Regions from separate parts of the Bradyrhizobium sp. Crot121 genome, predicted to be linked through region 1. Evidence: predicted binding sites of a transcription regulator. Region 1 holds the regulator's gene; each other region holds the start of a gene.
The links. Region 1 encodes LexA, which represses DNA repair genes until DNA is damaged. Its sites were predicted from a motif close to TGTTCNNNNTGTGTTCNG; they were not measured.
Positions count from the first base shown of each region.

Region 2: AC5ZGW_RS10515 (ImuA family protein) is a predicted target of LexA. The motif match lies at 1,643-1,660, and genes of this name have one in related genera.
Region 3: AC5ZGW_RS14640 (PA0069 family radical SAM protein) is a predicted target of LexA. The motif match lies at 1,479-1,496, and genes of this name have one in related genera.

Region 1 is NZ_JCAMOR010000111.1:12,964-16,236, forward strand. It holds gene AC5ZGW_RS42035 (ComEC/Rec2 family competence protein) at 1-531, shown strand, start outside; gene AC5ZGW_RS42040 (hypothetical protein) at 541-762, opposite strand; gene AC5ZGW_RS42045 (hypothetical protein) at 900-1,325, opposite strand; gene lexA (transcriptional repressor LexA) at 1,618-2,319, opposite strand; gene AC5ZGW_RS42055 (molybdopterin molybdotransferase MoeA) at 2,521-3,273, opposite strand, start outside.
Region 2 is NZ_JCAMOR010000008.1:91,454-94,726, forward strand. It holds gene AC5ZGW_RS10510 (UdgX family uracil-DNA binding protein) at 88-1,443, opposite strand; gene AC5ZGW_RS10515 (ImuA family protein) at 1,729-2,520, shown strand; gene AC5ZGW_RS10520 (Y-family DNA polymerase) at 2,762-3,273, shown strand, end outside.
Region 3 is NZ_JCAMOR010000013.1:81,938-85,210, forward strand. It holds gene rnhB (ribonuclease HII) at 1-89, opposite strand, end outside; gene AC5ZGW_RS14640 (PA0069 family radical SAM protein) at 294-1,457, opposite strand; gene AC5ZGW_RS14645 (glycosyltransferase) at 1,620-2,201, shown strand; gene AC5ZGW_RS14650 (bifunctional helix-turn-helix transcriptional regulator/GNAT family N-acetyltransferase) at 2,405-3,273, shown strand, end outside.

The sequences.
Region 1 (3,273 bases):
ATCCTGATTTCCGGCGACGGCCGCAATGTCGCCGTTCGCGGCGGTGACGGGCGGTTGCACCTGATGCGGACCGCGAAGGACGCGTTTCTCGCCAAGGAGTGGCTTGCCGCGGATGCCGATGCCCGCAGCGCGAGCGATCCTTCGCTCACGGAGGGCGTGTCCTGCGATGAGAGCGGCTGCGTGACCTCTGTGGCCGGTGGCGCGTTCATCGCGCTCACGCAGCGATCCGAGGCGCTCGCGGACGATTGCGAACGGGCGGTGCTGATCGTGACCGCACGGCCGGTGCCACAAGGCTGTGCGGCGGCGGTCATCGATGCCGAGCGCCTGCGGCGGCAGGGCGGGCTGGCGCTGCGGCGGAACCGGAACGGCTTCGTCATCGATGCGGTCAAGCCCGCCGGCCTCGACCGGCCGTGGTCGCCTGCGGTGTCAGGCGAAGGCGAACCCGAGACCACGATCCGGATCCAAGGGGCACCCGCGCTGCGCGCCATCGATGCGACCCCGTCCGAGTCCGACCTGCAGCCGGAAGACTGAGCGCTCCCGTCAATCTCCACCGGCGTTGGCCGGCAGCTCGAAGGCGCCGAGCCGAAATTCGTCGGGACCGCCCGAATGCGACGGCACTTGCACGAGCGTGAAGCTCGCATCCGGAAATCGCTCCCAGATCGCGAGATCTTCCGCTGCGACGGTGAGCCAGCCGAACCTGAACATGTATCGGCCGGGCTGGGCCACCCGTCCGGCTTTTTGCCATGTGATCTTGGTGACCACCGATCATGCCCCTTGCGAATAGTTCAACAAAACCACATCTGCCCCGGGATGGCCTCCGGGGCCGCTCGAATACTTTGCTTTTCACCCGCGGCAACGTCCCGCCGGCCGAGACCGGCGGCGCACGCTGCCCGAAGCTCTCAGCCGATGAACAGCGGGTTCGGCGCGGGGCGCTGGTCGACCGCCTTCGGTGCCGGCTCTGCAACATGATGCGTCACGGGCAATTGCAGCACGGTCGCCCGCTGCCCTTCGCAGAGCTGGGTCACCAGCACATGGCTGCCATCGGGGAAGTCGATCGCGTCGTGATGACGATCCCGAATATGCGCATCGATCTGGTTGAACTTGCCGACACGGAAGCCGGTCGTCTTGGTCCAGATCCAGCGATTGTCGTAGCGGACGTTATCGGCGAACGCGAGTTCGGTCCCGGGAAGCATGCAGACTGCGACCGTCGGATCGCTTTCCGAAGCGAAGCCGCGGGTCGAGGTACCGCGGAAGGTGGTGGTGATAAGCGTCTCTCCAACCTGGGCGGGACGCGTCGCCACGGCATGCAGGCTATAGTCACACATCGGATTGCTCCTCATTCGAGATAGCCGACCCGGCCTGGGAAGAGGCGCAGGCCTCTATCAGAGTGGACGATAACTTATAAGCCTCTGCTCCGTTCTTGGCATTTGTACGGCCCGCGCCCTCTAGCCGTTCACAAACACGATAGGAGGCGCTGCCGCACATCTCCTTGCACCGAGAGTGCCCCGGCGAACTTACCGGGGCTCTTATTCTAATCACTCTAAATCGTTCTTGTCAGTGTCCTTGAGGGCAGATCACCCACCAAAGTACCAGACGAGCTGCTGCGTCCTCGTCGGCTCAGTACTTGCGATAAAGCCCGATCAGCTTGCCCTGGATCCGCACCCGGTTCGGCGGCAGGATGCGGACTTCGTAGGCCGCATTGGCAGGCTCAAGCGCGATTGACGCGCCGCGGCGCCGGAAGCGCTTCAGCGTCGCTTCCTCCTCATCGATCAGCGCCACCACGATGTCGCCGGTGTTGGCGGTGTCGTTACGCTGGATCAGCGCCATGTCGCCGTCGAGGATGCCGGCCTCGACCATGGAATCGCCGCGCACCTCGAGCGCATAATGCTCGCCGGAGCCGAGCATGTCGGGCGGCACGCTGATGGTGTGGCTGCGGGTCTGCAGCGCCTCGATCGGCGTACCCGCCGCGATCCGGCCCATCACGGGAACGGCGACGGGACGGTTGCCATCGTCTTCGGCCACGGCCGCGCTGGTCGTGCGCTTGCCGAGCGTGCCCTCGATGACGCTCGGCGTGAAGCCGCGGCGGCCGTTGCCGGCGGCGGAGAGCTCAGGCAGTTTGATCACCTCGATCGCGCGGGCGCGGTTCGGCAGGCGGCGGATGAAGCCCCGTTCCTCCAGCGCCGTGATCAGGCGGTGGATGCCGGACTTCGAGCGCAGGTCGAGCGCGTCCTTCATCTCGTCGAAGGAAGGAGGCACGCCGGCCTCTTTCAGCCGTTCGTTGATGAAACGCAGAAGTTCATACTGTTTGCGCGTAAGCATCGCGAGCATTCCCCCGGTTGGTAGCGTCGTTCGATCCGAGACTTGAGAAGAGCTGATCTCGGGAGTCACGCACTCCCATTCGTAGACAGCGAGTTTCGAAACAAATCATGAACGGACACTATATGTTCGATATGTGTTCCGCAACCACTTAATTTCTGGTGAACGCGACCAGAGATGCTCCGGCAGGTGTTGGTCGCAGCGTCATTCAGGCAATCGGAGGATGTCGCAAGGCGCGCCTTTTGCTGCGGCCGGCGCGAATGGCGGACGGATCACAAGTGCCTGCGCCGCAGTGAGATTCCCAAGCAGCGAACTGTCCTGCTTGGTGACCGGCGTTGCGATCAGCGTGCCGTCGTCGCGCTCTTCGAGTAGCGCACGAAGATAATCTTCGCGCTGATCGTTGGCGGCGAGATCGCGGCCGAGCAGGGCGCTTTCCGTCACGTGATGAATCGCCGAGCGGCCGAGCAGGGCCCGAATCAACGGCACCAGGAACAGATAGGCGCAGACATAGGACGACACCGGATTGCCGGGCAGGCCGATCACTCGCATCGCGCCGAGCCGGCCATGCATCATCGGCTTGCCCGGCCGCATCGCGATCTTCCAGAACGCCATGGTCACGCCCTCGGCCTCAAGCGACGGCTTCACGAGGTCATGGTCGCCGACCGAGGCGCCGCCGGTGGTGATGAGGATGTCGGCGCCCGCGGCATGCGCGCGGCGTATGCCGTGGGTGGTGGCGGCAACCGTGTCGGCGGCGACCCCCAGATCGATCGCTTCAGCGCCTTCTGCACGCGCCATCGCCCGCAGCGCATAGCCGTTGGAATAGACGATCTGGCCTGGACCCGGAGAGGTGCCCGGCATCACGAGTTCGTCGCCGGTCGCGAGCACGGCGACCTTGGGTCGGCGCCGCACGGGGAGTTCCGGATAGTTCATCGACGCCGCCAGCGACAGCGCGCGGTC
Region 2 (3,273 bases), on a different contig from region 1:
CCTGTAATAGGGGAGTATTGTCCATCAATGTAAGGTTGTAAATAGATCAACGGCTTGATATTTGCAGTGCTATGCATGGGGCCATGCTTATGCCGCAGCCCGCGCGCGTTTCCTCAACAGTTCCGCGGCGATCTTCAGATCCTCGACAAAGCGTTGATATTCCCGCGCTTTCGCATCCTCATCGGGGAGCCGCAGCAGATAGGAGGGATGCACCGTCACCAGCGCCTTGACGTCGTTGTCAAGATCGATCAGGCGGCCGCGGTTCTTGTTGATCGGCGTGAGCTTGTTGAACACGCATTGCGCAGCGGTCGCGCCCATCGCCACTACCAGGTCCGGTTTGATCGATGCGAGTTCCCGCTCATACCATTGGCGGCAGGCCTTGATCTCCGGCGTATTCGGCTTCTGGTGCAGGCGGATCTTGCCGCGCGGCACAAATTTGAAATGTTTCACCGCATTGGTGACGTAGACCTTTTTGCGGTCGATACCGGCTTCGTCGAGCGCGCGGTCGAGCATCAGGCCGGCGGGACCGACGAACGGTTTTCCGGCGAGATCTTCCTTGTCGCCCGGCTGCTCGCCGACCAGCATCACCTGCGCGCTTTGCGGGCCTTCGCCGAACACGGTCTGGGTCGCATGCTCATAGAGATGGCAGGCGCGGCAATCGGCGGCTTCCTTCCGCAGCGCACTCAGTCGGTCGGCGTGGCGGATCATGGCGGGTTCCGGTGGCGTGGCGATTTCGCTTGTGGGCTTAATCGTCGAAGCCTCCCGCAGGTTCCTCGATTGCTTCGCTGCCAGCCGGGCCGGGTTGAAGATCGTAGCGTAATGACGCTGCCAGATTTCCTCCAGCCGATTGCCTGCAGGCATCCCGGCCTCGCCGATACCAGGGGTGATCGACACCGCATGTCCATCCCAATGTGCGCAGACATCAGGTGTGAGGATCGACCAGGGCATGTCGGCGAAGCGGCTCGCGAAGAATGGCGCCGCCAGTTCCACGACATGATGCTGCGGCTCGAACCAGGCGACGAAATGCGATTTGTGCTCGCGCCCGATCTCGCGGAAGCGGATCGACGTCCGCATCCGCTGTGCCTCGTGATGCACGGCCTTCGCCATCGCATGGATGCGCGCGACATCAGGGTCGTCGGCGACGTCGAGCAGGTCATGGTCGCGGCGCAGGCGCCACAACAGGCGATAGAGCAGGGCAAAGCGCTCGGCATCGCGATGCAGGATCGCGGTTTTCGCCAGCTCGACGAATTTGGCCGGCACGCTGAACGTGCCGTGCGGCGGCTCGAGCGGCGCTTCGCGGTCCGGCGCATCGAACGGTTCGACTTCGTTGTTGCGCACCGTCCACGTCACATCGTCAGGCGGCACCTCGTTCAGCACCAGCGTCCGTGCTGCCTTTCGCCAGCCGTCGAAATCAGTCTCGCTGCCCAGGATGATGTGGTGCATGGCACTTACTCTCCCTCCTGTCTCTCCTCTCGTCATGCCCGGGCTTGACCCGGGCATCCACGCCTTCCTCACCAAGGAAAGAACGTGGATGGCCGGGACAAGCCCGGCCATGACGGCTCTCATGAATCCAGTTGATTTCATTCATGAATTTATCCCGTTACCAATCTGATTGACTCCTCCCGCGCAGTTGGCTTTATATTAGAACATACCATGAACAATTGGGCCAGCTTCTAGTTTCTCCCGGAAGCCAGCAGCGGCCCCGATATCTTCCTTAAGGAGCGGCGCATGACGAGCGCACGCCTGAGCACGCTTGCGTCCCTACGTGGGCGCATCGAGCGCATTGAGACATCCAATGAAGCGCATCCGCTGCCGCGGATCGCGCTCGGTCATGCCGGCGCTGATGCGATGCTCAAGGGCGGCCTCGCGAAAGCCGCGGTGCACGAGGTGTTTGCCGAGGGGCACCAGGGCGCTTCCGCCACCGGTTTCATCGCAGGTCTCGCCGGCCGTCTTGCCGCGCGAAAGCCGCTGGTCTGGGTGCGGCAGGATTTTTCCGAAACCGAATCCGGCGCGCTGTCGATGAACGGTCTGTCCGAACTCGGCCTCGATCCGCGCCTCCTCGTCACCGTGCGCGCCGCCGACATCGACAATGCCTTGCGCACCACGGCCGATGCGCTCGCCTGCGACGCGTTAGGCGCCGTCATCATGGAAGTCTGGGGCGAGTCCAAGCAGCTCGATCTGGTCGCGAGCCGCAAGCTGACGCTATCAGCGCAATCATCAGGCGTCCCCGCGCTGCTGCTGCGCCTCGCCGCAACGCCGCTTCCGTCCACCGCGGAAACCAGATGGATCGTGCGCGCGGCGCATTCGCCGCCGGGCGCCAGTTGGAGCGCGTGGGGCGCGCCTCTGTTCGATGCGCAGCTCGTTCGCAACCGTCATGGCCCGGTCGGGCGATGGATCATGGAATGGAAATGTGATGAGTGCCTTTTCAGTGAACCGTCGGCGTATCCTCAGCCTGTGGCTGCCGCGCCTGCCCATCGATCGGATCAAGCGGCAACTGGCGCGCACCGCCTCGCCAGTTGATCGCCACACGGACGCCGCACCTCCTCTCCCGCAAGCGGGGGAGGGCTGGGGTGGGGGTGCCTCCGCGAGTCACGCAGTCTCCTTGATCGAACCGGCATCGCCGCGAGTTCCCACCTCTCCCCAACGGGGAGAGGTCGACTTGCACATGGCCATGTGCAAGTCGGGTGAGGGGGCTCAGGTCCCGCGAGAGACCGCACCCCTCACCCGGATCGCATCTAACGATGCGATCCGACCTCTCCCTATGGGAGAGGTGAAGAAAGAGATCCCCAGTGTCGTGGTCATCAAGGAGCACAACGCGCTCGTCATCCACTCTCTCGACGACATCGCCGCGCGAAGCGGGCTGTCGACTGGCCTGCCACTCGCCAATGCTCGCGCGATCTGCCCGGAACTGACGGTCTATGATGCCGACGAGGTCGCGGATGCCAAAACGCTCAATGACATCGCCGACTGGTGCGACCGCTTCACACCTCTGGTGGCGCTCGATCCGCCCTACGGTCTCTTCCTCGATATCACCGGCTGCGCCCATCTGTTCGGCGGCGAACACGCGATGCTGCAGATCATCTGCGGCGCTCTCAGTCGGCGCGGCTTTGCCGTCAGCGGCGCGATCGCCGCCACCTCGGTTTGCGCGCGTACGCTGACGCGGCATTCGTCAGGCAGGATCATCGAGGATGGTGCGGAGGTCGAAGCTGTCAGCCCTCTGCCGATCTCGGCATTGGGCGCCGATGAGACGATCACCAAAGGCCTGCGCCGCGC
Region 3 (3,273 bases), on a different contig from region 1:
CGCTCGCGCCGAAAGCTCGGTGGCGTCACCGCGATCACGCCTTTTGCCGGTTTGACCGGCTTTTTCTTCTCAGACTTGTCCCGACTCATGGGCGCGACTGTGCTGAAGCAGCCGCCGCCGCGCAACCGGGAACCCGGCGCTCGTCCCCATTATTCAGCTTTTTGAGGCAGACATTCCGATCTTTCCTCCGTCATTGCGAGCGCAGCGAAGCAATCCACCTCTCCGCTTGCGGAGATATGGATTGCTTCGTCGCTACGCTCCTCGCAATGACGGAGAGGGACGCAATGACGGTCCTAAAACAAGCTCAACTGCTCGCCGCTCTGCTTCGGCTTGACGAAATGGTCGGTCGTCAGCTTCGAGCGGCGCTTGTTCAGGCCGAGCTTCTCGCAGGCGATCTCGAACCTGCGGCCGATCATCCAGGCCATCGGCCCGGTGCCCTTCATCCGCGTCCCCCACTGCGAGTCGTAGTCGCGCCCGCCGCGCATATCGCGGATCAGGGTGAAGACGTGACGGTAGCGATCCGGGTAGTTCGCGAGCAGCCATTCCCGGAACAGGTCGCGCACTTCCAGCGGCAGCCGCAGCAGCACGTAACTTGCTTCCTTGGCGCCGGCATGCGCCGCCGCATCGAGGATGCGCTCGATCTCCGAATCGTTCAGCGCGGGGATCACGGGCGCCACCATTACGGTGGTGGGGATGCCGGCATCCGAAAGTCGCTTGATCGCCTCTAGCCGCTTCGGCGGCGTCGAGGCGCGCGGCTCCATGGTGCGCGCCAATTTGGCATCGAGCGTCGTCACCGACAGCGCGACCTTGACCAGGTTGCGCTTCGCCATCCGCTGCAGGATGTCGATGTCGCGCACGACCAGCGCCGATTTGGTGACGATGCCGACCGGATGGCCGGCGCGCTCCAGGGTTTCGAGGATGCCGCGCATGATCTTGTGTTCGCGCTCGATCGGCTGGTACGGATCGGTGTTGGTACCGATCGCGATCATGCGCGGCTCATAGCCCGGCGCGGCGAGCTCCTTCTCGAGCAGCGCCGGCGCATCAGGTTTTGCCAAAAGCTTCGATTCGAAATCCAGTCCTGGCGACAGGCCGAGATAGGCATGGGTTGGCCGCGCGAAGCAGTAGACGCAGCCATGCTCGCAACCGCGGTACGGATTGATCGAGCGGTCGAAGCCGATATCGGGCGAGTCGTTGCGCGCGATCACCTTGCGCGAGGTGTCGAGCGAGACAGTGGTCTTGAACGGCGGCAGGTCTTCCAGGCTCTGCCAGCCGTCGTCGAACGTAACGCGCGCCTCGGCCTCGTAACGGCCGCTGGCATTGGATTGCGCGCCGCGGCCGCGCCGCCGTTCGCGCTCGATCGCGACCGCGAGTTCGGGAAACGCGGAGGGCGCACCCGCCGGTGTGGAGGGCGCCGTCACCGGCGGGTGCTTGAGGGCATGAGAGGATGCTCGGCTCATGCTCTGAAGCTAGCACGTCGTAAGAACAAATCAAGAACACATTCGCGAAATTCCACAGAGGCGCTGCCGCAAAAAACTGCACCCTTACGGCTGTTTTGATTGTGACAAGGTGATAACAATTTTGAGCTTTCCACCTGTTTTGAGCCAACGAAGCCGCTGTTGATGCTGAGCGTGATTATTCCGACTGAAGGCGACGAGCGGACCGCGGTCGCGACTCTTGCGGCGCTGGTTCCGGGCGCCGCGGCCGGGGTCGTGAAAGAGGTACTGCTGGTCGATCGCGCCAAGGACGGCGCCAAGACCGACGTGATCGAGCGCGTCGCCGATGTCGCCGGCTGCCGCTTCATGGCCTTCGACGGCAGTCGCGCCGCAGCGCTGGCGGCCGGCGCCCGTCAGGCGCGCTCGCCCTGGCTGATGTTCCTGCATGCCGGCGCCGTACTCGACAGCGGCTGGATCGAGGAGACCGCCCAGTTCATCCAGGGCGTCGCGATGAGCGGCCGGCCGCGCGCCGGCATCTTCCGCTACGCCCGCTCGCCCTACGCCGACGCACGCCTGCGCGACAGCTTCAAGTTCGTCGCCCGCATGCTGACCGGCCCGACTGCCGAACAGGGCCTCCTGATCGCGCGCGATCACTATGAGCAGCTCGGCGGCTACCGCCCGGATGCCCCCCGCTCCGAGGCGCGACTATTGCGGCAGCTCGGCCGCTCCTCCCGCACCATGCTGCGCAGCCGGATCATCGTGGCGTAGTTCCTTACGCTTCCCTCGTCATTCCGGGATGCGCCAAAGGCGCAGGCCCGGAATCCATCGGGCCGCAAGCCAAGTGGGTAAATGGAATCTCTGATGTGCAATTGCACATCATAGCTCGCGCTTCGCGCGCCCCGGAATGACAGCGCCTGATACTTGCCAAAGTCAAATAATTATTTGACAATGGCAACTATTGAGGTGCCCCTATGTCAGAGCCGGATTCCGAAACCCAAATCGCCGCGGTGCGGGCGTTCAATCGCTTCTACACCCGCAAGCTCGGCGTCCTCGACCAGCATTTATTGAAAAGCCCGTTCTCGCTCAGCGAGGCGCGGGTGCTTTATGAGCTGGCCCATCGCGAGGAGACATCGGCAAAGGAGATCGGGACCGAGCTCGGGCTCGATCCCGGCTATCTCAGCCGCATCCTGCAGAAATTCGACGAGGACGGGCTTTTGACCCGACGCCCGCTCGCTTCCGACCGCCGGCAATACCAGCTCGGCCTCACCGCAAAGGGGCGGCAGACCTTTACCAGGATCAACCGCACCTCGCATGACGAGGTGGCGGCGATGCTGACACGGCTTCAGCCGGACGATCGCGTCCGCCTGACCGGAGCAATGGGCACGATCGAGCGGCTGCTTGGCGAGACCCAGCCGTCGCGCGCGGTGCTGCGCGATCCGCGGCCGGGCGATATGGGCTGGGTGGCGCAGAGCCATGGCGCGCTCTACGCCAGCGAATACGGCTTCGATTCATCCTTCGAGGCGCTGGTCGCCGAGATCGTCGCAAAATTCCTGACCTCGTTCGACGCCTCGCGCGAACGCTGCTGGATCGCCGATCTCGAAGGTGCGCCGGTCGGCTCGGTGTTCCTGGTCAGGCATTCCGACGACGTCGCCAAGCTCAGGCTGCTCTTGATCGACCCGGCCGGGCGCGGCCAGGGGCTCGGCAAGCGGCTGGTTGGCGAATGCATCAGCTTCGCCAGGGCCTGCGGCTACCGCAAGATCACGCTCTGGACCCAGAGCATCCTGATCGCCGCGCGAAAAATCTATCAGGACGCGGGCTTCGCGCTGGTGAAAAGCGAGCC